Regions from separate parts of the Paenibacillus sp. G2S3 genome, predicted to be linked through region 2. Evidence: a T-box and tRNA genes for the amino acid it is inferred to sense, from the RefSeq annotation. Region 2 holds a T-box; the other holds one or more tRNA genes.
The links. A T-box is a leader RNA that pairs with one kind of tRNA and senses whether it is charged. The one in region 2 lies ahead of tyrS (tyrosine--tRNA ligase), so its partner is inferred to be a tRNA-Tyr.
Positions count from the first base shown of each region.

Region 1 (15,890 bases), 2.9 Mb from region 2:
AGAGTGACTGCCGGTGACAAACCGGAGGAAGGTGGGGATGACGTCAAATCATCATGCCCCTTATGACCTGGGCTACACACGTACTACAATGGCCGGTACAACGGGAAGCGAAGCCGCGAGGTGAAGCCAATCCCATCAAAGCCGGTCTCAGTTCGGATTGCAGGCTGCAACTCGCCTGCATGAAGTCGGAATTGCTAGTAATCGCGGATCAGCATGCCGCGGTGAATACGTTCCCGGGTCTTGTACACACCGCCCGTCACACCACGAGAGTTTACAACACCCGAAGTCGGTGGGGTAACCCGCAAGGGAGCCAGCCGCCGAAGGTGGGGTAGATGATTGGGGTGAAGTCGTAACAAGGTAGCCGTATCGGAAGGTGCGGCTGGATCACCTCCTTTCTATGGAGAATCGTTTCCTGCAATGGAAACATTCAAATCGGAAGCTTAGCTTCCACAATAGAACCTTCGGGTTCGAACACTCACTCGTGTTCAGTTTTGAAAGAGCAAGTCTCTTTCGTATGCGTTTGGTGGCGATAGCGGAGGGGTTCCACACGTACCCATCCCGAACACGACCGTTAAGCCCTCCAGCGCCGATGGTACTTGGACCGAAGGGTCCTGGGAGAGTAGGACGTCGCCAAGCGGACAACCATTCATTGGTTGATTCACAATGTTATATATGTTATATGGGCTTTTAGCTCAGTTGGTTAGAGCGCACCTCTGATAAGGGTGAGGTCGGTGGTTCGAGTCCACCAAGGCCCACCATATAACTTTATATCTTTTATGGGGCCATAGCTCAGCTGGGAGAGCGCCTGCCTTGCAAGCAGGAGGTCAGCGGTTCGATCCCGCTTGGCTCCACCATAATTTTAATTCAATACCTTCTTTAAACATTGATCCTTGAAAACTGGATACCGAAACGAATTTGCGTTTTAGAACATCTTTTAGCAACTTGTGTAAACAAGTAAATGTTATTAGTGAGATGATTCCAAGAGAAATGTCATTGTATGATATTTTCCTGCGGAAAAATCAAGGTTAAGCTAATAAGAGCACACGGAGGATGCCTAGGCGCCAGGAGCCGACGAAGGACGTGGCGAACAACGAAACTGCCTCGGGGAGCTGTAAGCAAGCTTTGATCCGGGGGTGTCCGAATGGGGAAACCCAGCTGTGGTAATTCGCAGTTACTCATTTCTGAATACATAGGAAATGTAGAGGCAGACCAGGGGAACTGAAACATCTAAGTACCCTGAGGAAGAGAAAACAATAGTGATTCCGTCAGTAGCGGCGAGCGAACGCGGAACAGCCTAAACCTAAGAGCTTGCTCTTAGGGGTTGTGGGACGTCTCACATGGAGTTACAAAGGAATATGGTAGGCGAAGAGGTCTGGAAAGGCCCGCGATAGAGGTAAAAGCCCTGTAGCCTAAACTGTGTTCTCTCCGAGACGGATCCCGAGTAGTGCGGGGCACGTGAAACCCCGTATGAATCCAGCAGGACCATCTGCTAAGGCTAAATACTACCTGGCGACCGATAGTGAAACAGTACCGTGAGGGAAAGGTGAAAAGCACCCCGGAAGGGGAGTGAAATAGAACCTGAAACCGTGTGCTTACAAAAAGTCAGAGCCCTATCTATGGGTGATGGCGTGCCTTTTGTAGAATGAACCGGCGAGTTACGTTTAACATGCAAGGTTAAGCCGAGAAGGTGGAGCCGCAGCGAAAGCGAGTCTGAATAGGGCGATTTAGTATGTGGACGTAGACCCGAAACCGTGTGATCTACCCCTGTCCAGGGTGAAGGTGCGGTAACACGCACTGGAGGCCCGAACCCACGTACGTTGAAAAGTGCGGGGATGAGGTGGGGGTAGCGGAGAAATTCCAATCGAACTCGGAGATAGCTGGTTCTCCCCGAAATAGCTTTAGGGCTAGCCTCGGTATAAGAGTAGTGGAGGTAGAGCACTGATTGGGTGCGGGGTCCGCAAGGATTACCAAGCTCAGTCAAACTCCGAATGCCATATACTTATTGCCGGGAGTCAGACAGTGAGTGCTAAGATCCATTGTCAAAAGGGAAACAGCCCAGACCATCAGCTAAGGTCCCCAAGTGTGTGTTAAGTGGGAAAGGATGTGGAGTTGCACAGACAACCAGGATGTTGGCTTAGAAGCAGCCACCATTGAAAGAGTGCGTAATAGCTCACTGGTCGAGTGACTCTGCGCCGAAAATGTAACGGGGCTAAACACACCACCGAAGCTATGGCTAGATACGTATGTATCTGGGGTAGGGGAGCGTTGTATGTGGGTTGAAGGTGTACCGTAAGGAGCGCTGGACAGCATACAAGTGAGAATGCCGGTATGAGTAACGAAAAGATCAGTGAGAATCTGATCCGCCGAAAGCCCAAGGTTTCCTGAGGAAGGCTCGTCCGCTCAGGGTAAGTCGGGACCTAAGGCGAGGCCGAAAGGCGTAGTCGAAGGACAACAGTTTGAAATTACTGTACCACCGTAATCCGCTATGAGCGATGGGGTGACGCAGGAGGGTAGTGACGCGGACTGATGGATATGTCCGTCTAAGCAGTGAGGCTGATGTGTAGGCAAATCCGCACATCATTAAGGCTGGGCTGTGATGGGGAGCGAAAATTGTAGTAGCGAAGGTCATGATCTCACACTGCCAAGAAAAGCCTCTAGCCAGGAGAAGGTGCCCGTACCGCAAACCGACACAGGTAGGCGAGAAGAGAATTCTAAGGCGCGCGGAAGAACTCTCGTTAAGGAACTCGGCAAAATGACCCCGTAACTTCGGGAGAAGGGGTGCCCCGGTAGTGTGAATAGCACGAGGGGGCCGCAGTGAAAAGGCCCAAGCGACTGTTTAGCAAAAACACAGGTCTGTGCGAAGCCGCAAGGCGAAGTATACGGGCTGACGCCTGCCCGGTGCTGGAAGGTTAAGGGGAGTGGTTAGGAGCAATCCGAAGCTATGAACCGAAGCCCCAGTAAACGGCGGCCGTAACTATAACGGTCCTAAGGTAGCGAAATTCCTTGTCAGGTAAATTCTGACCCGCACGAATGGCGTAACGACTTGGGCGCTGTCTCAACGAGAGATCCGGTGAAATTTTAATACCTGTGAAGATGCAGGTTACCCGCGACAAGACGGAAAGACCCCATGGAGCTTTACTGCAGCTTGATATTGAATTTGGGTACGATCTGTACAGGATAGGTGGGAGCCGTAGAAATCGGAGCGCAAGCTTCGGTGGAGGCGCCGTTGGGATACCACCCTGATCGTATCTAGGTTCTAACCTAGTACCCTTATCGGGTACGGGGACCGTGTCAGGCGGGCAGTTTGACTGGGGCGGTCGCCTCCTAAAGAGTAACGGAGGCGTTCCAAGGTTCCCTCAGAATGGTTGGAAATCATTCGAAGAGTGCAAAGGCATAAGGGAGCTTGACTGCGAGACCTACAAGTCGAGCAGGGACGAAAGTCGGACTTAGTGATCCGGTGGTACCGCATGGAAGGGCCATCGCTCAACGGATAAAAGCTACCCTGGGGATAACAGGCTTATCTCCCCCAAGAGTCCACATCGACGGGGAGGTTTGGCACCTCGATGTCGGCTCATCGCATCCTGGGGCTGAAGTAGGTCCCAAGGGTTGGGCTGTTCGCCCATTAAAGCGGTACGCGAGCTGGGTTCAGAACGTCGTGAGACAGTTCGGTCCCTATCTGTCGTGGGCGCAGGAAATTTGAGAGGAGCTGTCCTTAGTACGAGAGGACCGGGATGGACGTACCGCTGGTGCACCAGTTGTTTCGCCAGAAGCATGGCTGGGTAGCTACGTACGGACGGGATAAGCGCTGAAAGCATCTAAGCGTGAAGCCCCCCTCAAGATGAGATTTCCCAATTAGTAAGACCCCTTGAAGACGACGAGGTAGATAGGTTGGAGGTGGAAGTGCAGTAATGCATGGAGCTGACCAATACTAATCGGTCGAGGGCTTATCCTATACTTAAAACGCAAATTCAATTCGGATTCAGTTTTCAGGGAGTCAAATTCCTGTTTGGATTGCTGTGGTACTGATATCGTTTGGAGAGATACCCAAGTGGCTATAAGGGGACCCTCTGCTAAGGGGTTAGACTGCGTAAGCGGTGCGTGGGTTCGAATCCCACTCTCTCCGCCATTTTCAATCCATAGCATTTCTAATTATTGTGGCGGTGTAGCTCAGCTGGCTAGAGCGTACGGTTCATACCCGTGAGGTCGGGGGTTCGATCCCCTTCGCCGCTACCATAATACCTGGAGGCTTAGCTCAGCTGGGAGAGCATCTGCCTTACAAGCAGAGGGTCGGGGGTTCGATCCCCTCAGCCTCCACCATTTTCATCTCTTTAAGATTTATTTCACACCGTGCCGGTGTAGCTCAACTGGTAGAGCAACTGACTTGTAATCAGTAGGTTGGGGGTTCAAGTCCTCTCGCCGGCACCATTATTATCAATGCGGAACCGTGGTGTAGTTGGCCTAACATGCCTGCCTGTCACGCAGGAGATCGCGAGTTCGAATCTCGTCGGTTCCGCCATTTTTTTCCACAAGACTAGGGTGGGAAGTTTAATACTACCACTTTATTTTTATGTCAATTTAATATGGCTCGATAGCTCAGTCGGTAGAGCAGAGGACTGAAAATCCTCGTGTCGGCGGTTCGAATCCGTCTCGAGCCACTTTTCCCTGGGGGATTAGCGAAGTGGCCAAACGCATCAGACTGTAAATCTGCTCACGTACGTGTTCGGTGGTTCGAATCCATCATCCCCCACCATTTATGAGCCATTAGCTCAGTTGGTAGAGCACCTGACTTTTAATCAGGGTGTCGAAGGTTCGAGTCCTTCATGGCTCATCCCAAACAGAAAGTCATCACCTTATGGTGGTGGCTTTTTTTGTGTTTTATGGTTGTATTATAGTAGCGCGCTAGTGAAGCGATTAACATAATATAAGAGAATATGCTAAAATAGGCGAAAAGAGCAAAAGTGGTGGAGCATGGTGACTATGGATAGTGAGACATTGCGGAAAAATTTAGAGCAGCTCACCGGAAAGAGAACCGGAATCAAGCAGTTAGGGAGGCAGCATTCAGCTTCTCTTTTTAGCATGGGATTAGAAGCACAGGATCAGTTGGTTATCCATGAGGGTCATCTCTGGGCACCTTTGTATGAGAGTGACGGGCGTATAACCGCTGTTTGGGTAGAAATGGAGGGGCTCACCTCTCTGGAAGTACAACTGGTCAACTATGCAGTTCGAAATTTTGCTATTGCGCTTAAGGCTACAGGGCTTAGAGAAGAAGGTGAAGTGGAGGCACGGCAACTTGGTGCCTGGTTAAACACGGAGCTAGAGCAAGAAAAGAATGATTCTGAAATTCCTGATGAGATGAGCCTAAAAGGGCGTTTGTTCGGTGACATGATTCCATTCCTCCTTAGTAGTGAGATCGCACATAGTCCGCAGATCTCTTATCGTTCACTGATGAAATTGCTACGTAGCTATTTTGAGAACGAAATCCTCCTTATTCCCCTTCAAGAGAAAGAGTGGTTAATTTTAGCTCGTAAGGAGTTGCTTACGGGCGGGGATGATAAGGATGATGAAGAAGAGAGCGTAGATGATCTTTTAGCACAGACAAGTATGGGCTTACATGAGCTGATAGCGAGTGAATGGGTAGGCGTATTCCATTTGGCAGTAGCTCCTCCTATAGTCCCTGTTAAGGGGTTGACGGGATCTGTGGCTTTACTCAGGGAGACGATTGTACTCGGTCGTATTTTTCAAGTAGGAGAGTATATTCATTTACCTTGGGAACTGCATTTGGAACGTTTGGTTAACAGCATTCCTGATGCGCGCCGTAAACAGTTGCTTGGACAAATTGGCGACTATTCCACTGTACTATCAGATAAAGAAACGCTGCTAACTTTGGAGACCTTTTTTGAAATGGACTGTAATGTAAGTGAAACCGCCAAGAAGTTATATATCCATCGTAATACGCTGCTATACCGTCTGGATAAGATAAAACAAGAGACTGGTGCAGATGTAAGAAGCTTTGGGGACGCTGCTATTGTGAAGCTTACTATGCTTTTGTATAAAGTGACGAAAAGGAAATAGGTTTTTTGTGAACCTTACAAATAGCCATAGTGTCCCGACTGGGGTAATATAAATGTACAAGGAAACAGAATTTTTATTTTAATTAATTAATAATTAACTCGAGGGGGAAATACAATGGCAGGCGTACGTTTAGAGCATATTTTCAAAAAATACCCGGGTTCAGATAAAGCAACAGTAATCGATATCAATCTTGATATTAAAGATAAGGAATTTCTAGTATTGGTTGGACCTTCCGGTTGCGGTAAATCCACAACTTTGCGTATGATCGCAGGTTTGGAAGAAATCTCCGAAGGTAAAATGTACATTGGCGATCGTGTAGTTAATGACGTTGCACCTAAAGACCGCGATATCGCGATGGTATTCCAATCCTACGCCCTGTATCCGCATATGAGCGTATACCAAAACATGGCTTTCGGTTTGAAACTTCGTAAAGTGAAGAAGGATGAAATCGACAAGAAGGTTCGCGAAGCTGCTAAAATTCTTGATATCGAGCATTTGCTTGAACGTAAACCAAAAGCGCTTTCCGGTGGTCAACGCCAACGTGTAGCTTTGGGACGCGCTATCGTACGTGATCCACAAGTCTTCTTGATGGATGAGCCTCTTTCCAACTTGGATGCTAAACTTCGTGGTCAAATGCGTGCTGAAATCACTAAACTGGTTAAACGCCTTGAAACTACTTGTATCTACGTAACGCATGACCAAACAGAAGCTATGACAATGGGTGATCGCATCGTAGTTATGTATGATGGTATCATTCAACAAGCAGCTTCCCCTGAAGAGTTGTACAATGAACCTACAAACTTGTTCGTAGCTGGATTTATCGGATCCCCTACAATGAACTTTATCAATGGTACTTTGTCTGAAGTGAGCGGTTCTATCCGTTTCCGTGCTGAGAACCTTGATGTTGAAGTACCAGGCGGAAAAGCTCAAATCATCCGTAACAAAGGTTACATCGGTAAAGAAGTAATCATGGGCGTTCGTCCAGAAGATATCCATGAAGAGCCAGTATTCTTGGAAGCTTCTCCGAACACAATCTTTACTTCATTGGTTGATGTTACTGAAAACCTTGGTCACGAAATGCTCCTTTACTTGAGCGGCCTTGGTAAATCTACTGTAATCGCTCGTGTAGATGGACGTTCCACTACTCGCGAAGGCAGCAAGCCAAAATTGGCTATCGACATGAACAAAATTCACTTCTTTGATAAAGAATCCGAAGCTAACATTTTGTTGGGATAAGATTGTAAAGATCTTTTCTCTCTTGATAAAGCCACCCGAAAGGGTGGCTTTATTGTTTAGATGGACCTTGTTTGGTTAGGCGCTAAGATTGCATTCATAAGCGTTATCAATTAAGATAGCAGGAGAATTACCTCCGGAATGTAATGAGATCGCTGCCAACCGGACGCAGTAAGCGGACAAATACCGCAGGTAACGAAAGGACGAACTTACATGGCTAAGAAAGTAAAAGTATCTGAATTGGTACAGCATTTTCAATTAGAGGTTATTTCCGGCCAGGAAGGTCTAAAGAGACCCATTACGGTCGATGACCTGAATCGCCCAGGACTAGAGATTGCTGGTTATTTTGAATATTATCCAGAAGAACGTGTTCAATTACTAGGCAAAACAGAACTCGCTTTTTTCTCCATGCTGCCTGAAACTGAGCGGAAAAGTCGACTTCGTGGAATTTGTAATGACAACACACCTTGTATTGTAATTACACGTGGTTTGGATGTACCTCAGGAGCTAATTGACATAAGTAATGAAAAGGCTCTTCCAGTGCTTCGCAGCGCTATGGCTACGACTATTTTCTCCAGTCGTTTGACGAGCTTCTTAGAAGGAAAACTAGCCCCTACGGCGACTATTCATGGCGTACTCTGTGATGTATATGGTGTAGGTATGCTAATTACGGGTAGTAGTGGGATTGGTAAAAGTGAAACAGCCCTTGAACTTGTAAAACGCGGACATCGATTGATTGCTGATGATGCAGTGGAAATCCGTCAGACTTCAGATAACCAGCTGCATGGTACAGCACCTGAGTTAATTCGTCATTTATTAGAGATTCGTGGAGTAGGTATCATTAATGTAATGACACTTTTTGGTGCGGGTGCTATTCGTAATCATAAACGGATTACACTTGTTGTTAGATTGGAAGCTTGGCAACAAGACAAGCAGTATGACCGACTTGGACTCGACGAGGAAACGACACGGATTATAGATACAGATGTTCCACTTGTAACGATTCCCGTACGTCCAGGGCGTAACCTCGCAGTTATTATAGAGGTTGCAGCAATGAATTATCGCCTGAAACAAATGGGCTTTAATGCAGCCCTGCAGTTCACGAATAAGTTAACTGCGACCATATCTGAAGATATGGATGATCTTGATTAGGAGTGTGAGAGAATGTTCCCATTAGCACTAAATCCTATTGTCTTCTCAATTGGATCACTGCAAGTACACTGGTACGGATTAATATTAGGTTTCGGTGCACTCGCGGGATTATTTCTTGCGATCCGCGAGGGCAAACGGTTTGGTATACCACAAGAATTTTTTATGGATATGCTGCTGCTGGGTGTGCCCTCGGCCATTATTGGGGCACGGATTTATTTTGTAGCGTTTAAATGGGAGGATTATAAGGACAATTTAATAGATGTCTTTAAGATCTGGAACGGTGGCATCGCTATTTACGGTGCGTTAATTGGAGCCATTATTTGTGGGATTATATATTTCCGCTATAAGGGCTACCCTTTCTGGCGTATCGTTGATATTTGTGCACCTGGACTACTCGCGGGTCAAATGATTGGCCGCTGGGGAAACTTTGTCAACCAAGAGGCATACGGAAGTGTGGTTGAAGAGTCATTTTTACGGGATAAACTGCATTTACCGGACTTTATTGTGAATCAAATGTACATAGGCGATGCTTTTCATCATCCGACCTTCCTGTATGAATCTCTTTGGAGCTTACTGGGCATTGCACTTCTCATGGTCCTCCGTCGTCAGAAATTTGTGCGTGCCGGTGAGATCTTCATGTCTTACTTTATATGGTATTCCATCGGTCGTTTCTTCATCGAAGCCATACGTACGGACAGCTTAGCGTTTAATGGAAGTGCAGGCTTGGCATCCTTTATGAATGGATTGTGGAAACCGATGGAATGGTTAGGTTTTGAACAAGGGTACTTGGACCCAAGCTATGGAAATATCCGTATTTCTCAGCTACTTGCTCTACTGATCATCGTCGCAGCTGTACTACTTATCATTATTCGTCGGGTAACCGGAGAGCCTAAAGCACATTATTCTGATCCTATCGTGTGCACTAAGCCGATTCATGCAGATAGTGTAGTGCCGGAAAGCGCAGCAAATACACCGCAGAAAGCTCGTCAGGGGGAACAACCTGGGCAAGGACAGCCAGCGGATGGAGATAAGAAGGAGCAGTAAAACTATGATAGAATGCGTTCTTTTTGATCTAGATGGAACGATTGTCGATACGAATGAGCTAATTATTAGTTCGTTTATGTACGCGCTGAAGGACAATGGTCTAGCTCCACTCACCAGGGAAGAGATTATTCCACATATGGGCACGACCCTTCAGCAACAGATGAGAGTCTTCTCTGGTCTTGAGGATGTAAGTGGTGCGCTTGAAAAATCCTACCGCTCTTATAATTATGAACATCACGATGAGTTAGTACGTCCCTTTCCTCAGGTGAATGAGACGATGGAGGAGCTTTTACGTCGTGGGATTAAAATGGGGATTGTAACCACTAAGATTCGACCTACAACGATTAAATCGCTCGAGATGTTTGATTTGCTAAAGTACATGGATACGATTGTGACGGTGAACGATGTTACTGAACCAAAGCCACATCCAGAACCTGTTCTGACTGCTGTCAATAACCTTGGCGTTGATCCTCGTAAAACTCTTATGGTGGGTGACAGTACAGTTGATATTCAGTCAGCAAAAGCTGCAGGCGTATATGCGGCTGGTGTATCGTGGTCATTAAAAGGCGAAGACACTCTCCGCAAGTATGATCCTGACTATATCCTCCATAACATGAGGGATATTATAGAAATTGTGGAACGAGGAACGAGTGAATCGTGAGAAACGTAACCCGATATCCTGTAGAAGGTCATAACTCACTTTGGTACATTTATCGTACGGTCAGCCCGTGGAAGGGTGTCCGCAACTTTATTTTTATTCAGATCGCCCGTTATTGCCCGATTCTACCGTTAAAGAACTGGATCTATCGACGGATACTTGGAATGAAGGTTGGTAAACACACGGCCTTTGGCCTTATGGCGATGGTGGATGTGTTTTTCCCGGAGAAAATAACGGTGGGTGAGAATTCTATAATTGGTTATAACACGACGATTCTGGCGCATGAGTATCTGATCAAGGAATATCGTCTGGGCGAAGTAGTGATCGGTGAAAATGTATTGATTGGCGCGAATACAACGATTCTTCCCGGCGTAACCATCGGAGATGGGGCAGTTGTAGCGGCTGGTTCGGTGGTACACAAGAACGTAGCGGCTGGCTCTTTTGTCGGAGGTAATCCACTGCGGGAGCTGCGCCCTTCCTCAACGGAAGAACAATCGGAACAAGTGTAAGTGATGCTTTCTTAACCCTGCAGTTACATATTGCGTTTTTTTAGCGCAGGTTCTGCAGGGTTTCTTGCGTCCTAGAGAAGATTATTAAGGAAACTTTAAGTTCTTCTTAAGTTTTTTAAACAGATGCATTCGATATAATTATCGTTAGTGATAAGGCGAATCCCACGCTAGCATTCAGCTTCTAATATCAGAATGTAAAATCAGCAGGTACAGTCTTCCTGGTATTTTCAGTTTCCACATTCCGCTTAGCGTCTCTATGAACAACCATCATAGTAGAGAAGAGGAATAGAACATGAACACTACGAGACAGGAAAGGCTGCCCCAGCTGGATATTTTCAGAGCATTAGCTATATTAGGTGTACTGCATGTGCATGCCTCATCTTTTGCTGCTGGAGAGCAGGCACTGCATTCTCCTTATTATTATTGGCTGAACTGGATTAACATTTTCTTTAAATTCGGCACGCCCTCATTTATTTTTCTAAGCAGCTTCGTATTGTTTTATAATTATTATGGTCGTCCTGTGACACGCAGCTTGATCATTAATTTCTATCGTCGTCGATTAAAGTATATCTTACTGCCTTATTTGCTAGCTTCTATGGGCTATTATGCACTAACTCTATATGTGAACGGACGATTGACGCAGAACCTTGGAGACAACTTGTTAAGCTTTTCTAGAGCGTTATTCTCGGGTTCCGCATATGCGCATTTGTATTTTGTCTTTATTTCCATTCAGTTTTATTTGCTTTTTCCAGTGCTGCTTAAGCTATTGCAGAGCTCCCGATTCTTAGTACGATGGGCGGTGCCGCTCGGGTTTGCTCTTCAGTGGGGGTTTATTTTCTGGAATAAATACGAACTGCATATTGTTGAAAAAGGGAGCTTAGCGATCTCCTACCTGGCTTACTATATGATGGGGGCTTATATCGCCATTCACTTTGAGAAGGTGAAGCTATGGCTGATAAAGCCATGGAGAGAGCTGCCTGCCAAGCAAAAAGGATGGACTGCCCTATTAGTGGGCTTGTGGTTAATTGCAGCCTTTATCCATGTGCAGCTATGGTATGTGGCCCGCCATTTTGGGGTGTGGACGGATTCGCTGTGGTACGAGCTGTTATGGAATGTCCATACGATGTTATCGGCATTGGTTCTGTTGTACGCTACATTTTTGCTTTATCGTAAGGCCCCTCGTGTGATCGTTGCTTTCTTGACTCGTTTAGGTGAGCTTTCATTTGCGATTTATTTGATTCATCCGCTATTGCTGGCGATATATCGCAGGTTCCGATATCAGATTCCCCTAGAGTCGCTAACTTATGTTTTCTTCATCTATGGGGGACTTGTATTTGCATTGGGAGGAAGCTGGTTCTTGGTGCAGTTTGCTTTTCGCCGAATTCCTAAGTCATGGATCTTTTTGGGGAGTGTTCCTCGGTCTCTAGAGTCTAGTTCGAAGGTGAAGTCAGGACATGCCTCGGATGAGATGAGGAAGGTTAATACTTGATTAGGCATCATTTTGATGCGGAGCTTAACAGGAGGAAAGATAATGAGACAAAAAGAAAGAATTCCGCAGCTGGATATATTTCGAGCGATTGCTATTTTCGCAGTGCTAGCTATTCATGCTACCTCGCGAACGTTGGCGGAGACACTAGGTACAAATATGTTTCATCCGTTCTTATTTATTAATAAATTTAGCCAGTTCGCTGTACCCTCATTCATTTTTTTGAGTGGGTTCGTGCTGTTCTATAACTATATTGATCGTCCTCTGGGCGGAAAGACGCTGGGGAAGTTTTATAGTAGAAGGTTGCTTTATATTATTGTGCCTTATGTACTATTCTCGCTGCTGTATTTCGCATTAAAAATGACGGCGGGTCATACATGGAGCTTACCTCCAGGGGAGATGGCTTCTAAGCTTTGGAAGTATTTATGGACAGGAACGGCATACACGCATTTGTATTACATTATTATCATTATTCAGTTCTACGTATTATTTCCGCTCATTCTGTGGTGTCTGCAAAAGGTTCGTCGTCTGGCGGCTTGGGCGCCACTAATCGGATTAATTCTACAATGGGGTTTTGTACTGCTGAATAAATACATGACTAATAACGGGTATTGGCAGTTGTCCAAAGGCAGTCTGGCAATCACTTATTTCTCGTATTTCTTGCTGGGTGCTGGGATTGCAGTATATTATCCTACTTTGAAAAAATGGCTGGTACCTTCACGTGAAGGCTGGCGTGCCGGTAAAGGTCCGGTATGGATTACATTGTGGTTGTTATGGATTGTAGCAGGGGTTGTTCATGTTGAGCTATGGTTTAACAACTATACGAAGAAAACAGTCATCAATAGTTTATGGTATGAGGGATTCTCTAACCTTCATGCGCTGCTCTCTTGTGTGGTGTTGCTACAAGCTTCCTTCTTACTGTACGGAGCGGGCCGTAGCTTGCTCACAAGACTGTTGTTATCTGCCGGAGTTTGCTCTTTCGGAATCTATTTACTGCATCCGTTACTGCTCTTCTTCTATAGAAAATTACCGTTTCACGGGGGTTCCCTTGCATATACCGCAGCGATTGCTGGGGGTTGGCTCTTTGCGTTGCTAGGTTCTTGGCTGGTAGTAGCTCTAGCCTTCCGATATACGAAATTAGCCTGGATCATCTTCGGATCGGGTCCACAGAAAGCGAAATCAGGATCCAAAAGTGCATAGTCTTTTGCAAGGAAATATATAAAAGCGTCGGTTTTCCCACATATGTGGGTAGCCGACGCTTTTTATTTTTGCCTTATTCTCCAGCTTGTTCCCGCTGAAATTCTGCAATGGCTTGATACTGGCTTTCGAGACTACGGTAGACAGAAATATAGATCGGCAGCAGCTGTTTGTAGATCTTGGTATGTTCATCAATTGGAGTATGCTTATGGGTTGAACCAATCATGTCAAACACGACATCAAAGGAATCGACTCGACCTGTTGCATAAAGGCCAAGTACAACCGCCCCGAGGCAGGAGCTCTCGATACTCTCCGGAATGACAACCTCCTGATCAAAGATATCAGCCATCATCTGCCGCCACACTGAGGAGCGGGCGAAGCCGCCTGTGGCAAGGATTCTGCTTGGGCGTCCGATTTGCTCTTCCATAGCAAGGAGAACCATATACATATTGAAGATTACGCCCTCTAGTACTGAACGAATCATATGTTCTTTATGGTGATTCATAGAAAGGCCAAAGAAGGAGCCGCGGGCATCCGGATTCCACAGCGGCGCCCGTTCCCCGGTCAAGTAGGGATGGAATAAAAGTCCGCCGCTCCCCGCAGGAACTTGCTCCGCGATGCGAGTTAGAACCTCGTAGGGGTCAATGCCGAGACGTTTGGCGGTTTCGACTTCAGAAGCGGCGAACTCATCCCTTACCCAACGGAACAGCATACCGCCATTGTTGACGGGTCCTCCAATTACCCAATGTTTTGGGGTTAGGTTATAACAGAAGGTCCGTCCTTTGGGATCGGTGAGCGGGTGATCCACTACGGTACGAATTGCTCCGCTAGTTCCAATTGTAGCGGCCACTACACCGGGCTCAATTGCGCCTACGCCGAGGTTGGACAGGACGCCATCACTGGCGCCAACAACAAATGGAGTTGTAGGGAGCAGCAAAAGCTCCTCTGCCAGACCAGGGAGCAGCCCTTGCATGATCTGCGTGGTGGGAACAAGCCGCGAGAGCTGATCTGTTGTAATGTGGGCAATCTCCAAAGCTTCTTTATCCCATTCTAGATTCTCCAGATTGAGCATGCCTGTGGAAGAGGCAATGGAATGATCGATGATGTATTCGCCAAACAGTCTTGCGAATATGTATTCTTTTATGGAAATGAATTTAAAGGTTTGCTGGAACACTTCTGGATGTTCTTCCCGAAGCCACATTAGCTTGGTGATCGGAGACATTGGGTGTATAGGTGTACCTGTGCGTAGATACAATTCATGGCCGTTTAGCTCATCCTTCAAACGAAGTGCGCATCCGGCACTGCGATTATCAGCCCATGTGATGCAGGCAGTTAGGGCCTTACCCAGTTTATCAACTGCAATGACACTGTGCATGGCTGAACTGAAGGAGACGAATAGGATTGCATCCGCAGATACACCGCTTTGCCGCATAACTTCAGAGATAGTATGGAAGACTGCACTCAGGATTTGTTCTGGGTCCTGCTCCGCTATTGAGGGTGAGGGCTGATGTAAGGGATATCCTACATTAGCTTGTGCAGCGATGGCTCCTTTTTCCTCGAAGAGAACTGCTTTGGTACTTGTAGTTCCAATATCAACGCCAATCATATAGGATTTAGTCACGCATTAGCCCTTCTTTCTAGTTGTAAGTAGATTTTTAGAACACTAATTACAGAATTATGAAGTACAATCATATTAGCTCATTATAGTATTGGATAAACGTGGAGGCAAAATAAAGGGATTCCCAAGTATTGGTTCGAAGTACATAAGTGTTTGATTCAGATTTTCTTTGTGAACAATTCAACCTAGGTAGACAAGCTTTAAGCATACAAGCATTAGAATTGAAGTCATAGCTTTACCCCGTTAGATTGACGAAAAAGCAGTGACCATGATACGATATTGAAAATACTTTAATTTGCTACCACTTTACCATAGTAAAGTAAACATAAACAGTATCTAATGATAACTGATGAGGTGAACAATGAAGATGTCCAAACCAAAGGGATTTGAGAAGCCGTCTGGCGTTCGGGACTATCTGCCCCGGGCCGTAACGAAACTACGTAAAATTGAGAATGATGTACTGCATTGCATGAGTCGCTGGGGTTATCAGCAAATGATGACTCCGACACTAGAATATTACGATACAGTTGGCGTAGCTAGCTCTACGTCCGACCAAAAGCTTTATAAATTGCTTAACAATCGTGGTCAGGCGCTAGTGCTTCGTTCTGAAATGACAGCTCCGGTTGCCCGTGTTGTGGCATCTTTATTGAAGGATGAGCCATTGCCATTGCGGTTGTCCTATCACGCTAATGTTTTCCGTGCCATTGAGGAAGAAGCAGGGCGTGAAGCGGAGTTTTTCCAGACAGGGGTCGAGCTGGTAGGTGACGATTCACCTGAGGCCGATGCTGAAGTAGTGGCGCTAGCGATTTCATCGTTGCAGGCTGCGGGTGTGAAGTCTTTTAAAATCGCGATGGGGCATGTAGGCTTTCTGAATGGTTTATTTCAAGAGGCGCTTCCACAATTACCTGAGGCTCAGGAGGA
Region 1 covers NZ_CP126095.1:141,583-157,472, forward strand. Annotated here, with positions in the region: rRNA gene QNH28_RS00665 (16S ribosomal RNA) at 1-395, shown strand, start outside; rRNA gene rrf (5S ribosomal RNA) at 520-636, shown strand; tRNA gene QNH28_RS00675 (tRNA-Ile) at 682-758, shown strand; tRNA gene QNH28_RS00680 (tRNA-Ala) at 779-854, shown strand; rRNA gene QNH28_RS00685 (23S ribosomal RNA) at 1,024-3,952, shown strand; tRNA gene QNH28_RS00690 (tRNA-Ser) at 4,035-4,126, shown strand; tRNA gene QNH28_RS00695 (tRNA-Met) at 4,157-4,233, shown strand; tRNA gene QNH28_RS00700 (tRNA-Val) at 4,242-4,317, shown strand; tRNA gene QNH28_RS00705 (tRNA-Thr) at 4,350-4,425, shown strand; tRNA gene QNH28_RS00710 (tRNA-Asp) at 4,439-4,516, shown strand; tRNA gene QNH28_RS00715 (tRNA-Phe) at 4,583-4,655, shown strand; tRNA gene QNH28_RS00720 (tRNA-Tyr) at 4,665-4,750, shown strand; tRNA gene QNH28_RS00725 (tRNA-Lys) at 4,756-4,828, shown strand; gene QNH28_RS00730 (PucR family transcriptional regulator) at 4,978-6,072, shown strand; gene QNH28_RS00735 (ABC transporter ATP-binding protein) at 6,187-7,308, shown strand; gene hprK (HPr(Ser) kinase/phosphatase) at 7,519-8,457, shown strand; gene lgt (prolipoprotein diacylglyceryl transferase) at 8,470-9,501, shown strand; gene ppaX (pyrophosphatase PpaX) at 9,506-10,162, shown strand; gene QNH28_RS00755 (acyltransferase) at 10,159-10,668, shown strand; gene QNH28_RS00760 (acyltransferase) at 10,961-12,157, shown strand; gene QNH28_RS00765 (acyltransferase) at 12,200-13,354, shown strand; gene gntK (gluconokinase) at 13,428-14,957, opposite strand; gene QNH28_RS00775 (ATP phosphoribosyltransferase regulatory subunit) at 15,337-15,890, shown strand, end outside.
Region 1: it has a tRNA-Tyr gene. The T-box ahead of tyrS (tyrosine--tRNA ligase) is inferred to sense a tRNA for this amino acid. The anticodon was not compared.

Region 2 (15,890 bases):
GGTGCTTCCGGCTCATTCTATAGAAATCCTTCCGCACTTTTATATCCGTACGATATTCGGGATGAGACAGTGGGCGAAGTTTTTAGCCGTGAGAAGCCGGATGCGGTCATTCATCTGGCTGCACAGATCGACGTAAGAGAATCACAGCGGAATCCTTTGTTTGATGCGAATGTGAATATTGTTGGCACACTAAACGTCCTGCGGATGTGTGAGGCGCATCAGGTTGAGAAGATCGTGTACGCCTCATCGGCTGCTGTATACGGTAATCCTGAATATTTGAGCATTGACGAGAAACATCCCTTAAATCCTGAATCTTGTTATGGGGTATCAAAAAGCGTCCCTGAGTCCTATATACGGATGTTTGCCAGCATGCATGGGCTGAAGTACACCATTCTCCGTCTTGCGAACGTATATGGACCTCGGCAAAGCTCGCATGGCGAAGCGGGTGTCGTTTCAATTTTTCTGGATCGCTTAAAGCAAGGTAAGGAGCTTGTGATCTATGGGGATGGAGAACAGACCAGAGATTTTGTGTATGTTGAGGATGTCGCACAAGCGTTTGTAGATGCGGCTTGTACAGGTGACACTGCGGATAATCAGATCATAAATATTAGCTGCGGGGTGGCTACCTCCATTAATACGATTGTGGAGATGATAGGCGGTATTACAGGTCGAGAATCCCAGAAAACTTATGAACAGGCTCGGCCGGGCGATATTCTTCACAGCTACTTGAACAATAGGAAAGCCCATGAGTTGATGTCCTGGTCTCCTAACCATGACCTTCACCAGGGGTTGGAGAAGACGATTGCGGCCCGATTGACCGTAGGCAGTACTGTGGACCATTAATCGTAAATATCGAAAGGGGTTATCCCTATGGAACGAAAATTAAATTCAGAAATGTTTGTTCTGCGTAGTATAGCCTGCTTAAGTATAGCGCTGCTGCATGCTTTATATCGCGTCTATGACGATGGTAATACGCCTTGGGTAGAGTCAGTGGGTCTACTACTTACATTTGGCACGCCCGTATTCGTATTTATCTCCCAATTCGTATTGTCTTTTGCTTACCCGGATAGAATTCCCGCGAGATTTTGGGAGAAACGGATCAAGTATATATTACTTCCCTACTTTTTTTTCGGGGCTTTATACGCAGGGTTAAAAGGATTGGATATGGCAAGCAGTGAAGGGATTCCGCTTCTTCAGGCTTTTTGGTATTTCCTCTGGCGGCATTTATTACTAGGAGATTTTCACGGCTATTTTATCCTCATTATTTTTCAGTTTTATGCTTTGTTTCTCTTATTTCAAAAGCATGCCAAAAAATTCAATCCACGTTCTATCCTGATTTCCTCATTCGTTATAAACGTTGTATATTTAGGTTTTTTCAATTTCACCAAGCCCGTGGATACGGTAGCCGCACATTATATCTGGGATAAATTATATTGGGTATTCTCTCCGGGGTGGATTTTCTACTTTACTGTAGCGTACTACTTGGGACGAAATGAGAGTTGGTTCCGGGAAAAATTAAAACAGTTCCGATTAGCAGTCTACATTCTTCCGATTGTAACTGGGGCGCTTGTGCTGTTCGTGAACGGGCAAGGCTGGATTACAGCACATAGTTCTAAGAGAATTGATATGTTACTTTTCGCCATGAGCATGATTCTACTACTCTTCACAGTGGCTTCTTCATTGAAAAAAGTGCCGCGTGTGCTGGAGTGGAGTAGCAGATACTCCTTTGGCATATACTTGCTTCACCCGTTGTTATTGGCTTTGTTTGTTAAACTTCCTGCTTCGTTCGGGCTGCAAAACCTTGGACTACTCAGTGTGCTGCTCCAATTTATCGGGTGTGTAGTGGGCTCGGCGATCATAATGAACCTCGCGAATCGTATACCAGGCGGAGCCTTTGTATTCGGTCGTATCGGGATCGGGATTAATCAGAGGAAACCCCCGAAACCGCTGGATAAGCCCATAAGCTCGAGGATAGGAAACATCAGCTAGCTTATTTTGTAGCTAAGTTATTTTCAATACTGTATATTGCCTGTTCAGCACCATATCTTAGAACGGTTTGTTCCAATTGCATACCTAATTTCTCTAATAGTCTGCAGGAGGAGAGATTAGCAGTTTGTGTCTCAGCGATTACTTTGGATAAATTTAATTCATTGAAAGCGTAATTTAAAATTTGCTGAATAACTTCTCTAGCATACCCATGTCCCCACCATTCTGGCAGAAATTCATATGAAACTTCTGTGTTTATTCCGTCCGTATGGCTATCTAAAGAAACTAATCCAATACAGCTATTAAGGTCTTTCAGCCAAACGGTCCAATAATGTGCCCCTTGGTCTGAACGTTGTAATGTGTCCAAAAACTTACTATAGGTATGCTCCTCAGGTATCGCTCCACCTAAGTATTTTCTTGCGTTTTCATTGATATAGATCATCTTTAAATCTTCAAAGTCATTATCATTTAACCTAAATAAGCTACATCTTTGGGTCTCCAAATCTATTTCCTCCTTAATTTTAATTTTAATTATCCATCTCAATATAACATCATGCTCCGATAAACCACATCCACAAGATGTGGTTTTTTGGGGAAAGTTAGATATGAGGCATACTGCACGCTTTGGACCGTATTGCAGCTATTTTTTAATTTTTGCTCAATTTCGCGACAGTTTCGGACCGCATGGATCTTATTTCCATAAAATCAAACGTTTTGGTAGTTATTTTTAGTGAATAGCTGCATCTGAGTCCTATAATCTAGCAAAATGCCCTGAACTCTTAAAATAAGGGCTCCTAAGTCCGATCAATAATCGAGGGGATCTGAAAAAGTTGGAATTATCGGGGAATCCTATTATAATAGGTGTCTTGATTAATGTAATTATGAATAATTAACCAATTACAACCAGAGAATAATGCAGGCTTGCAGAACATTAGGAGGAAATGAAAAGTGGAACTTGGAATAAGTACTTTTGTCGAGACAACGCCCGATGTCCAAACGGGTGAAACAATAAGTCATGCAGAACGACTACGTGAAGTAGTGGAGGAAATTGTACTTGCCGAAGAAGTGGGGCTAGATGTATACGGAGTGGGTGAGCATCATCGTCATGATTATGCAGCTTCATCACCTGCGGTTGTGTTAGCTGCGGCAGCATCTTTGACTTCGAAGATTCGGTTGACCAGTGCCGTAATGATCCTGTCTTCAGCAGATCCCGTACGTGTATTTCAAGATTTTGCAACTTTAGACGGCATTTCGAATGGACGTGCTGAGATCATGATCGGCCGCGGCTCGTTTACAGAGTCTTTTCCTTTATTCGGCTATGATCTGAAAGATTATGAAGAATTGTTCGATGAGAAGCTGGAATTGTTATTAGCTATTCAAAAGTCAGAAAAAGTAACCTGGAGCGGCAAACATCGAGCGGCCATAAACAATTTGGGTATCTACCCGCGACCGGTTCAAGATCCGTTACCGATTTGGATTGGGAGTGCTGGAAGTCCAGAGTCTGCGATCCGCACAGGGGCATTAGGTCTACCTTTTGTTTTGGCAATTATCGGCAATGTTCTACCGCTTGATTATGCGAAGCATGTGCAGCTATATAAAAAAGCAGCGGCTGAAGCCGGATACGATATTTCAAACCTGCCTATTTCCTCACACTCACACGGGTTTATCGCTGAGACTAATGAGTTAGCGCTGGAGAAGTTTTTCCCTTCAACGCATGCTCGGACCAATGTGCGGGCGAAGGAAAAAGGCACACCTCCATACCATCGTTCCGATTATGATGACGCATGCAGCTTTGATGGCGCTCTTTATGTTGGTGATCCAGAAACCGTTGCTAACAAAATTATTCATCTTCGCAAGCATGTGGGAATTACGCGATTCTTTTTACATATGCCCCACGGTACAATGCCTCATGAGGATGTTATGCAGGCGATTAGACTGCTGGGAACGGAAGTAGCCCCTCGTGTTCGTGAAGAAGTAGCGCGCTGGGAAGCAAGTAATCGTTAACGAATAAGCTGCGTCCTTAGGACGTGGCTTTTTTTTTTTGTACGGTATACTAAAGAAATGAATAACGTTGTACGACACAGGAGGGGGGATGGAGAGCATACATTATTTATCTCAATTCAATTTGCTTCAATCGTTAGCGCTGGAAGATTTAATGGAAATGGAAGAGTTAACTCGAATAACAGTAGTCCCGAAAAATACATATATCCAAACACCGACAACCTTCTCTGAAGGATTATTTTTTGTGAAAAAAGGAAAGATTCGCTTATACCGATTGAATGTGGAAGGGAAGCAGTTTACGTCGGATATTCTGAGTGAGGGTAACATTTTTGGTGAAATGAACGTGATTTCGTTTGGAACTAAAGATCATTACATTGAGGCCATGGAAGAGTGTCATATCTGTACAATTGATCCTGCGAGATTTGAAGAGTTCGTAGCAACTCGACCTAGATTCTTGATGTCATTAATGCAAGTATTGAGCGATCGTATAAAAAGTATGAGTCAGTTATCGCAAAATCTAGCCATCGGAAATCTGCATGATAAAATATTGTGCGTTCTTTTAAAGCTATCTGCTCAGTTAGGTGTTAAAAACGAGGACAATTATTTCAAAATCAATGTTCCGCTGTCACATCAAGAAATCGCTAATTTGATTGGCGCAAGTAGAGAGGCAGTTACGGTGGCATTGCAAGAATTGGTGAAAGCTGAGGTGCTTCTGACAGGGTTCAAAACTATACTTATCCACCGTGATAAGGTCTTGGAAAGAAACTTATAAAGATCATGACTTGTAAATGAGATTACATCTTTATGGATAGAAATACCCGTATCCTAGATAAGAAGAAGGTTATCCAAGCCTTTAAAATCATAGGTGAAGGGACGATTTCTATGGAACATAGGAAGGGAGCTCGAAAAGTTAGCGATATTCCCGCTGAGACGATAGAACTCCTACATAAAGGAAAATTACAGACTGTAAATTTAACGGAATGGCTTGCTGTGGATCATTTGGTTTTGTTGGAAAATGTGCTGGACGAGCTAAGTTTTGGACAGGAATCCCAACCTATTTTACAAAGGCTGAACGATTTATCGGAAAAGAAAATCATGAAGCTCATACCGGCTATCGCGCGGGAGTGGCAACTGGTATTGGACTGCAAATCAGAGGTGGAGCAATCCCGAGTATTTACAGCTTTAGCACAGCATCGTTCCGATAGTGTCCGCTGTTGGGCTGCCTATATGATTGGTCTAAATCAATCTTTAAGTCTTTCACAAAAGCTAACGGCTATCCGTCCTTTTGCAGCGGATGATCATTTTGGGGTGCGTGAGATTTCATGGATGGCTTTAAGGGAATCGGTCATTGCAGAGTTACACGAATCCATTAAGTTCTTAGAGAGCTGGGTTCATGATCAAGATCCGAATATAAGGCGGTTTGCGATCGAATTGACGCGGCCACATGGGGTGTGGGCGAAGCATATTACTGCACTCAAAGAGAACCCAGAAATTGCACTACCGTTATTAGAACCACTTAAGTCAGATCCCGCAAAATATGTCCAGGATTCTGTAAGTAATTGGTTGAACGATGCGAGTAAAAGCAATCCGGACTGGGTGCTACAGCTTAGCGAAAAGTGGTTGATTTCATCGGACTCCAAGGAAACGAAGCGGATTGTAACCCGGGCTACAAGGAGTATTACTGATCTGTATTGAAAATGAAACTTCACTGTAGAATGGAATTTAAAACGTCAAACACTATGGGCTAATTAGCTAATAAGTGTTGGCGTTTTTTTATATAGAGAAGAAGTGGACTTGGATTATTAAAGGTATCTGATTATTGTGATTTATTATTTAAACCAAAATACGTATAAATATTTATATTGTTAATCGGGAATCCATCTGTTATACTCAAAAACACAAAATGTTATAAAACATAACATTGAATTGAGCTGAGGAGGATTGAACTATGAAAAAACAAATTTTTCGCAATGTAGGTGTCACGTTATCGGTCTTTTTATTAGCGAATTCGTCAATTAATGTTATGTATGCTGACGTTTCAGAAGGTGGGTATAAACCGAAAACGCATGTTCTAAAGGCAAATTCGGAGACCGTCCGCTGGGGGAATATTGGTAAGGGTGATCCAGCTTTAACGGTACGTTCGGGAGATATTGTAACGGTCGAGGCTATTACGCATCATTCCGGTGATGATTACGATCGAATGATTAAGGGGGATGCGGGAGTCGAAGATATTTTTCATTGGATAGAAGGGGAGAAGAACGAAGCGCTTCGTGGACCAGGTGTACATATTATGACGGGACCAATCGCAGTAGAAGGTGCTGAGCCTGGGGATATTCTGGAAGTGAAGATTCTGGACATGAAGCTGAGACCTAATGGAAATGACAAGTATGCTGGAAAAACCTATGGTGTGAATGCCGCGGCGAACTGGGGTTATCTATACGGAGATATGGTTGAGGAGCCGAAACAACGTGAAGTGGTCACCATCTATGAGATGGATACTGAGGGTGGTACCGATTATGCAACAGCTGTTTATAACTACAAATGGACAGTGCAAACCGATCCGGATGGTCAAGTGCACCCGACAATCGACTACCCAGGTGTTATTGTAGACCATAATACGATTGATAAGAATTTTGATGTATTGAAAGGTGTAAAGATTCCAGTACGTCTCCACTTCGGTACGATGGGTGTGGCGCCTAAAGAAGCGGATATCGTAGATTCAGTACCTCCTTCATACAATGGTGGCAATGTTGATGATTGGCGGATTACTGAAGGTGCAACGATGTATTATCCTGTATCCGTACCGGGTGCGCTACTGTCAATTGGTGATCCGCATGCCGGTCAAGGGGATTCTGAGATTAACGGAACTGCCATCGAGACATCAGTCACTGGTGATATTCAAGTCATTCTTCATAAAAAGGAAACGCTTAACAAAAAGCTGGATGGGTTAAGCTTCCCATTACTTGAAAATGAAAACGAATGGGTTGTACATGGCTTCAGCTACGCGAATTATTTGGAGGCACTCGGAGCAAGTGCACATACGGATATCTTCAAAAACTCATCCATCGACAAAGCGATGAAGGATGCCGCTCATAAAACAAAAGATTTTTTGATGGCTGGAATGGATTTGAGCGAGGATGAAGCATATTCACTGATTTCTGTGTCCGCGGATTTCGGAATTACACAGGTGGTGGATGGAAATTGGGGCGTTCATGCCTTGATAGACAAAGCACAATTCGGCGAAGCGGAGCGCAAGGCAGTGGGATTACGTAGCAGCTTTGAAGGTTTTGGTGCGAAGGTGAGCTGGAAGCCGGCTACTCAGACGGTTACTATTAGCTATAATAACAATGTTCTGGAGATGAAGGTCGGAGCGACAACGGGAATGTACAATGGAGAGATCGTAAAGCTCGTTGCTCCATTAGAGGTTGTAAAAGAGAAGGTTGAGGTCAGCGAATATTTCGCGAATTTTTATAAAGCTAAGCTATCTAAAACGGAGTAGGTTGAATTAGCAATCATTTCACAATCATAATAAGATCCAAACCAGAGAAGAACCGTCTTTATTAAGTCGGTTCTTTTTTTATATATTTAGACCGTCCTGATTTTTGTGGCGTTTTAATAAGATTTGGTTTTCTACACGGACTAGTCCGTCCAGACAGTAGATGGATTCATGCATAAACCGTTCCATCTCTTCAAGATTCTCAACCAGAATGTGAATGTGAAGAATGCAAGGCCCTGTCATTTCATAAAGTACGGCTACGCGTTCATTTTCTTTTAGGACTCCGACAATATGATTTAAATGGGCAGGCTCCACTTCAAGCTCCAGATACGCCGAAATTTTCTTTCCTAATTTTTCTGCATTAATAACGATTGAGAATTGCTCAATAATTCCTTGATTGACGAGCCGATCAATACGATCCTTGACCGCAACGCTTGATAAATTAACTTCTTTAGCTAGATCGGTGTAGGAAATTCTGCTGTTTTGAGTTAGGCGTTCTAAGATATGATTATCGATAGGATCAAGCATACGGAATGGTTCACCTCTTTTTTCGTAATTGTAACAGAAAAAAATAGGCAATGCCTAGTAGTGCGTCACAGCAGGAGTGTGTCTCAGCATTCTCAGCTTAAGATGTTGACATTGAAGAATTATTTCACTATACTGGCTGTAATCTTATATACGATATACGTTGAAGAAGCCCAGTAGTAGCTTAGTCCCTGTTTCAGAAAGCCGGGGGTTGATGAAACCCGGTACACACTAAGAGTACGAATTACACTTTGGAGTATCTCGGCTAACACCGAGCGGAATGGCGAACGATATCTCGTCACGAGTGGCATCAATGCTGTGTTTTAGCATTAGCGTTTCATTGGTGCAATCTGGGTGGTAACACGGTTATTCAATCGTCCCTATGTCTACAATAGACAGGGGGACGATTTTTTTGTTTTTTAAATATAAGGATTTATATGTTTCAATTCATCAATAGGATTTCTACTAATTTAAGGGGTGTTAGGCAATGAATATTATCGACGAACTAGAATGGCGCGATGCCATCAATCAACAAACCGATGCCGAAGGGCTTAGAGAATTGACCAACCAGAAATCCGTTTCGGTGTACTGCGGCGTAGATCCAACGGGTGACAGTATGCATATTGGTCACTTGATTCCGTTCATGGTGCTCAAAAGATTCCAGCTTGCAGGACATCGTCCGGTTATGCTAATTGGCGGTGCTACGGGTACGATCGGTGATCCAAGTGGACGACAATCCGAGCGTTCATTGCAGACGCTGGAGCAAATCCAAGCTAACGTAGATGCGCTTACCGCACAAATGAAAAAATTGTTCGTTACTGATGGCGACAATCAAATTCGTATGGTGAATAACTACGATTGGACGCATAAAATCAATGTGATCGAATTTTTGCGTGACTATGGTAAGAACTTCAGCATCAATTCGATGCTTGCCAAAGATGTTGTAGCGAGCAGATTGGACAGTGGAATTTCCTTTACAGAATTCTCCTACCAAATCCTGCAATCCCTAGATTACCTGCATCTGTACCAGCATGAAGATGTGCAGCTACAAATTGGTGGCTCCGATCAATGGGGCAACATTACAAGCGGTCTGGATCTGATCCGTAGAAAAGAAGGATCTGAAGCAAAAGCATTCGGTTTAACGATCCCGCTTATGCTGAAAGCTGATGGAACAAAATTCGGTAAATCAGCTGGAGGAGCAATCTGGCTGGATCCGAACAAAACGACTGCGTTTGAGTTCTATCAGTTCTGGGCGAACACCGATGACCGTGATGTTGTGAAATACTTGAAGTACTTTACGTTCCTATCTAAAGAGCAAATTGATGCGCTTGAGGAAAAAGTACAGAGCGAACCGCATAAACGCGAAGCACAAATAACACTTGCTGAAGAAATGACCAGATTCGTACATGGTGAAGAATTGCTGGAGCAGGCTAAACGCATTACTGCCGCACTGTTCAGTGGAGATATCAAATCCCTAACTGCGGATGAGATCGAGCAAGGCTTCAAGGAAATGCCTACTTACGAAACTACACTGGAATCTAAAAATATCGTAGAGTGGTTGGTTGATCTAGGAATCGAGCCATCTAAACGTCAAGCGCGTGAGGATATCACCAAAGGAGCAATCTCCATGAATGGTGAGAAAGTTAGCGATGTAGCGCTGGAAGTTACAGCTAGCGAAGCTATCGGCGGCCGGTTTATCATTATCCGTAAGGGCAAGAAAAACTACAGCTTGGTGAAATTGTCCTAGAAGAAATGATATTATTTAGCCTTCCTTATATGTATAAGGGAGGCTTTTTGTAATGACCGACATTTTCATTCTGAGGCTAGAGTCTTTTTTTTGACGTATTAAAGTGAAAATGGAAAGGTAAAATAGTGAAAATTATGTTAAGCTTAGGTTTCGTGTGATTTATGGATTAACATGATAATCAGAAACCATATTGGAAAATTAGGAGTGGTAATTTGAGAAGACAAAAACCAATGACCATGGAAGAATTGATGAATGAGTTACAAGGGCAGAAAATGAATCAAGAAGATCCCAATGAAGTATCTTTTGAGAAGTTGTTTAATGAAGAGTTTATGAGTAAGTATTCCAATTTCAAAAGTTTCGATGAGTTTGTAATCAAAGGGAACTTTCAAGTAAAGACAGAAGAAGATGTTGCTGACATACCTGATGAACTTTTTGATCGTCATGTAGTTAGAGAGACGAAGTTTGCGGATTGGAAATCCATGCTGGAAACAGCAAATAAGGAATACGTTCGTAATTAAAGTAACAGTGTTCTGGTAATGCTCTATTCATCTTCAAAGAAAATACACTCCCCATTATCTCAACAGACAATGGGGAGTGTATTTTTTTATCTCTAGATATTCGACAAGCTATGATGTTTTACTCATCGTTGAACTACATGTCTATGATTTAATTGAAGATATAGGAAATAGGTGTACTTACATAGGAGGGGCAGAATCGTATGACAACATGCATACAGACCTCGAGGCCTGAGACTCTTCATATCATGTGGAAAACCGTCTCAGAGGATTGTAATCTAGCCTGTGATTATTGCTATTACAGTACAGCAGGGGGACATCCTCATCATCCGATCCGAGTGATGGATACGGATCTTCTGGAGCGGTTTATCGCTCAGTACATGAATAGATCATCAGGTATAGCGACGTTCTCTTGGCAGGGTGGGGAGCCACTATTGGCTGGACTTCCGTATTTTGAACGTGTGATTTCACTCCAAGCTAAATCCGCTCCACCTCATACGATGATAAGTAATGCACTACAGACCAATGGAACGCTAATAAATGAGAAATGGGCGGAATTTTTTAAACGGTATAACTTTTTGGTTGGGATTAGTCTGGACGGTCCTGCACTTATTCATGATGCTCATCGTTTAACGGGTTCAGGGAAAGGTAGTTATGATCTAGTTATGCGTGGGATTCGTCATTTACAGAATGTAGGAGTGGAGTATAGTATCCTGACGGTGATTCATGAAGATAACGTGAGGAAACCAGACGAATTGATGGCATTCTACCAGGAACAACAATTTCCGTATATTCAGTTTATCCCTTGCATGGATTTTGTTTCACAGAAGAGTGATATGCCTGGCCGCTTTCGAATTACACCTGAACAATACGGAGCGTTTTTATGCCGTACATTTGACCTGTGGTACAACGAGGAGGGGTATCCGGAGCTTCCCATTCGCATTTTTGAGAATATGCTTCTTGTGTTCATGCATCGTGAGGCGGAGTTATGCGTTCACAACTCAGGCTGTCCAAAGATGATGGTACTTGAAACGAACGGGGATGCCTATCCTTGCGATTTCTTTATTGATGAAGAGCACAGGTTAGGAAATATCGGCCAAACCGACCTGGAGTCGCTGCTTAGCAGCCCAGTATATGATGACTTCTTGTTAATGAAGCCCGATATGAATGAGGCATGTCATAAGTGTGAGTACCTTGAATTTTGCAATGGGGGATGCCCTCGTAACCGGAATTGGCTTGATGTGAATGATCGTACTGAGGTTGATTATTTTTGCCGCAGCTACAAAATGTTTTACTCGTATGCTTATGAACGGATGATGTTGCTTGCGAACCGACTTAGATCGGAGCAGATGCTGGAGTTCAGGAAAAGTGCAAAACCACTTCCAGGTCGAAATGATCCATGTCTATGCGGAAGTGGGAAAAAATTTAAGAGTTGCTGTCAACCACTATAGGTCAAATTAAATAAGGTTGTTCCAACACTCATGCAAATGACTGTGGGACAACCTTTTTGTTATGCTAAAGAACCATTTGATTTCTTACCATTATAGCGGCTCCAGTCACCACAGCTTCTTCTTTTAAAGTACCTAGAGTGAAGTGAGGTTGGTATTCAGGATAACGGTAAGTGTTTCGCTGTGCCACTTCAACCGCCGTTTGGAAGAACAACTCGTGAGAGTGGATGAGCGCACCACCTAGAATGATGGTCTCAGGATGTAACAGGTTGATAACGTTGGCGAGGCCAATCCCGAAGTGAATGGCGGCTTGAGTAAATAATTCACGCGCGTGGGGATTACCCTCTCTAAAGGCTTGCACAAGTACATCATAAGTTAGCTTCTCAGGCGAGACTTTATATCTTTGGAGGATCAGGTCGTTGTCATTTTTCGCCTCTGTGCGTGCACTTTGTTCTAACGCCTGCACAGATACGAATGCTTCCAGAGCACCGTAGTTCCCATCATTATTTAATCGGGGTCCGTCTGTATGGATGATCATTTGACCAATGGCATCTTCCATATCCATCGTCCCATGAACAATACTTCCATGCGACATCATCGCATAGCGGATCCCTGCTCCAGCATGTACATAGAGCATATGTTGAATGTTAGCGTGACGGATGGACCAGCGTTCCCCAAGCAGTGCGGAATTTGCTCCGTTGTCCAACCAAGCTTTGAAGCCCGTCCGTTCCTCCACCAGTGTGCAAATCGGGAGATTGTTCCAGCCTGAAGCAGGGAAATGTAGCGGCTCTAAGATCAAGCCATTCTCCCGGTCAAGTGGTCCTACAGCCCCTATTCCTATCCCTATGATTTGACTGTCCACTAACTGATGATCCCTGAGGAAAGCACGTATTTGACTACTTACATGATCCATAAATCTTTCAGGTGTGAATGCCTGATCCATTCTCCAATGAACAATTGATTTTGGGTTCATTTGCATATCAAATAAACCAAGGGAAGAATACAACCTGGAAATCTCTAAACCGATGATGTAACCGTAGGAAGGATTGATCTGGTATAAAATAGGTCTTCTGCCTCCGCTAGATTCCCCAAATCCGCATTCTGTAAGCAAGCCTTCTTCCGTCATTTCATCCAATATTCGGGTCATTGTGCTTTTGGTAAGTGAGAATGTTTGTAGAAGATCCAATTTGGAAACAGTGCCTTGTTCGGCGATTCGGTCATATAGGAGTTTCTTTGGGGATGGAATGTGTGTTGAGTGCTTTTCCACGATATACCTCCAAGCTATATATAGGATGAACTAGTCAGATTATTTTTTATAAAGTTTGTATTTATTAACATTAATATAGTATAACGCATAAACCATAGATTGTATTTTACCGCTCAAAAAACTTAATTCCATTTTGGGAAAAAGTGATATAATGGAATTACGACAGAGTATATAAGGGTGGATTCCATGAGAACAACTATGAAAACAAATGTGGTGACGAATACAGAACTCAGGATAAGTCTACTGCTCCAGTTGTTTTGGGTATTTGTTCGAATCGGTCCCGTAACTTTCGGGGGAGGTTATGCAATGATCCCTATGATTGAACGGGAAATTTCCGTTAAACGAAAATGGTTGGCTGAAGAGGAGATGGATGAAATTCTATCTTTAGCTGGCGCTGCACCAGGTGGTGTAGGTGTAAATGCGGCGGCATTCATTGGTTATCGTCTTGCTGGTGTGAAGGGGGCGATTGCTGCAATCGCAGGAATTACGATTCCAACCTTTATCATTGTTTGTGTACTTAGTGCCGTTTACTCACAACTGGCCGACCAACCAAAAGTCATTGCCGCAATGAAGGGGATTCATGGTGCTGTTATCGCTTTGATCCTAGTAGCTGCATATCGAATGGCCAAGAACGCTATATTTGACAAGACTACGGCTGTTACGGCGTTTGTTATACCGGTCGTATTACTGGTTTCCGGGATTAATCCTATATACGTGATTGCAGTTGGTTTATTTATCGGATTTGTATATATGCCAATCAAACAGCTCTTAGGGCTTAAAGTTCAGACCGAGAAGGAGTCCTTGAATGATTCTGATGAAGAGTCGAATTATCCGGAGTATTACATCTAGGGGGAAGCGACGTGATTTGGAATTTATTTTTTACCTTTATAAAAATTGGACTGCTCTCCTTTGGGGGAGGGTACGCCATCATTCCGATGATTCAGCATGAAGCTATGGCTGGTGGTTGGTTATCCGAAAAGGAATTTCAGGAGGTAGTTTCCATCGCAGGGATGTCACCTGGTCCTGTTGCAACGAACAGTGCAACCTTGATCGGATATCGTGTAGCCGGAATAGAAGGAGCGATTGTGTCAACATTAGGCATGATTCTGCCTTCATTAATCATCATCCTAGTTATTTCCATCTTTTTTTATCGGGTGAGGGACAGTCAATGGATTAAAACGTTATTCTATGGTTTGCGACCAGTGATTACAGGCTTGATTGCCTATGCTGCGATTCGGTTTGGATTAAATAGCATGGAACACGCTTTCATTAGTTGGCAGACCATAGGCACGTTAATCATTGTATTCGCTGCACTTTATGGTTTAATGAAATATAAGCTGCATCCGCTCACCATAATCGTTGCTTCTGGCATTCTTGGTGTAGCTTTTTTTTAGACAGAGCTGGAACGATCCCAGATTGGAGGTAAGCACATGTCAGAGAATATACGGGCTTGCTGTTCAGCTAGTCGAAATCAAGTCGAGAAACAAGGTTCCATCGATGTTTGTAAGGAGAACACAACTAACCAAAGACTAGAAGGGGATAAAGATTTCTCGGACATGATCCTTATTCCTGAAGGCACTTTTCTTATGGGGACGGATGACAAAGAAGGGTTCCCCGCAGACGGAGAAGGCCCTGCTAGGAATGTTACCATATCTCCCTTTTTGATTGATGCAACGGCGGTTACGAATAAGCAGTTTGCTGCTTTTATCAAGGAAACTAACTACGTTACAGATGCGGAACGTTTTGGATGGTCTTATGTATTTCATTCTTTTGTTTCCATGGTGACAGGGAAAAAAGTGACCCGAGTGGCGACTCAAACCCCTTGGTGGTGGGTGGTAGAGGGAGCAGATTGGTGTCATCCTGAAGGTCCGGATTCTCATGTAGACGAACGTCTTGATCATCCTGTTATCCATATATCTTGGCATGATGCTGATGCATATTGCAGCTGGGCCGGCAAACGTCTTCCTACGGAAGCGGAGTGGGAGTATGCCGCACGAGGGGGTCTAGTTCAGAAACGATACCCTTGGGGGGATGAATTAAAACCGGGAGGTGAGCATCGCTGCAATATTTGGCAAGGCAAGTTCCCCGATAAAAATCATGCCAGCGACGGTTATGCAGGTACGGCACCTGTGAAGTCCTATCTACCTAACGGATATGGTCTTTATAATATGTCAGGAAACGCGTGGGAATGGTGCGAGGATTGGTTTACTAATGCCTATCATTTATCTTCCGAATCAGTGAATCCTAGAGGCCCGGTAAGTGGTGAAGCAAGGTCGATGCGTGGAGGGTCGTATTTGTGCCATAAATCTTATTGCAACCGTTATCGAGTGGCAGCCAGAAGCAAAAATACACCAGACAGCTCTGCAGGAAATATTGGCTTTCGATGTGCGGCTGATTATACCGGTTGAGAATACATAAAGACTACTACATTAGAAGGAGGAACTTCTTTGTCCTCTATCATTCATAGTCAGTTTGATATCACCGTGCTAGACGTCATAAAAATTCAATATCAGAAGCGGGTCCTGTTCGATTACGTCCAATCTTGTTATACCGTCTCTTATATTCAAAAAGGTGAGGTCTTGACGACTTCCTCCGAGGGTGAATATGTTGCTTCTGCCGGAGACGTGATGATCCACCGTCCTAACCAGCCTTTTAATGTGATCTCCAAAATGGAAGGCGTACATTATCTATTTAATATTAACGCAAAGGTGCGAGACGGAGATGACTTCTTCAAGTTATTCCCGCTAGGCAAGGTGATTCGGATTCGGGATCAAAGCGAATATGAGCGAAGGTTTGACGAGCTGCGAAGCCTGTGGTTGCAGGAGGAGGATGATTTCAGAAATGTTCAGGTCGGTTCATTGGCATTTTTTCTCCTTTATGAAATTATGGAGAGCACCAAGCTTGG
Region 2 covers NZ_CP126095.1:3,949,045-3,964,934, reverse strand. Annotated here, with positions in the region: gene QNH28_RS17225 (NAD-dependent epimerase/dehydratase family protein) at 1-843, shown strand, start outside; gene QNH28_RS17220 (acyltransferase family protein) at 871-1,989, shown strand; gene QNH28_RS17215 (GNAT family N-acetyltransferase) at 1,991-2,488, opposite strand; gene QNH28_RS17210 (LLM class flavin-dependent oxidoreductase) at 2,935-3,990, shown strand; gene QNH28_RS17205 (Crp/Fnr family transcriptional regulator) at 4,079-4,759, shown strand; gene QNH28_RS17200 (DNA alkylation repair protein) at 4,870-5,682, shown strand; gene QNH28_RS17195 (acetamidase/formamidase family protein) at 5,936-7,486, shown strand; gene QNH28_RS17190 (Lrp/AsnC family transcriptional regulator) at 7,565-8,011, opposite strand; T-box leader at 8,163-8,393, shown strand; gene tyrS (tyrosine--tRNA ligase) at 8,496-9,755, shown strand; gene QNH28_RS17180 (hypothetical protein) at 9,986-10,273, shown strand; gene QNH28_RS17175 (anaerobic sulfatase maturase) at 10,474-11,721, shown strand; gene QNH28_RS17170 (ROK family protein) at 11,786-12,985, opposite strand; gene QNH28_RS17165 (chromate transporter) at 13,172-13,834, shown strand; gene QNH28_RS17160 (chromate transporter) at 13,846-14,379, shown strand; gene QNH28_RS17155 (formylglycine-generating enzyme family protein) at 14,416-15,393, shown strand; gene QNH28_RS17150 (helix-turn-helix domain-containing protein) at 15,433-15,890, shown strand, end outside.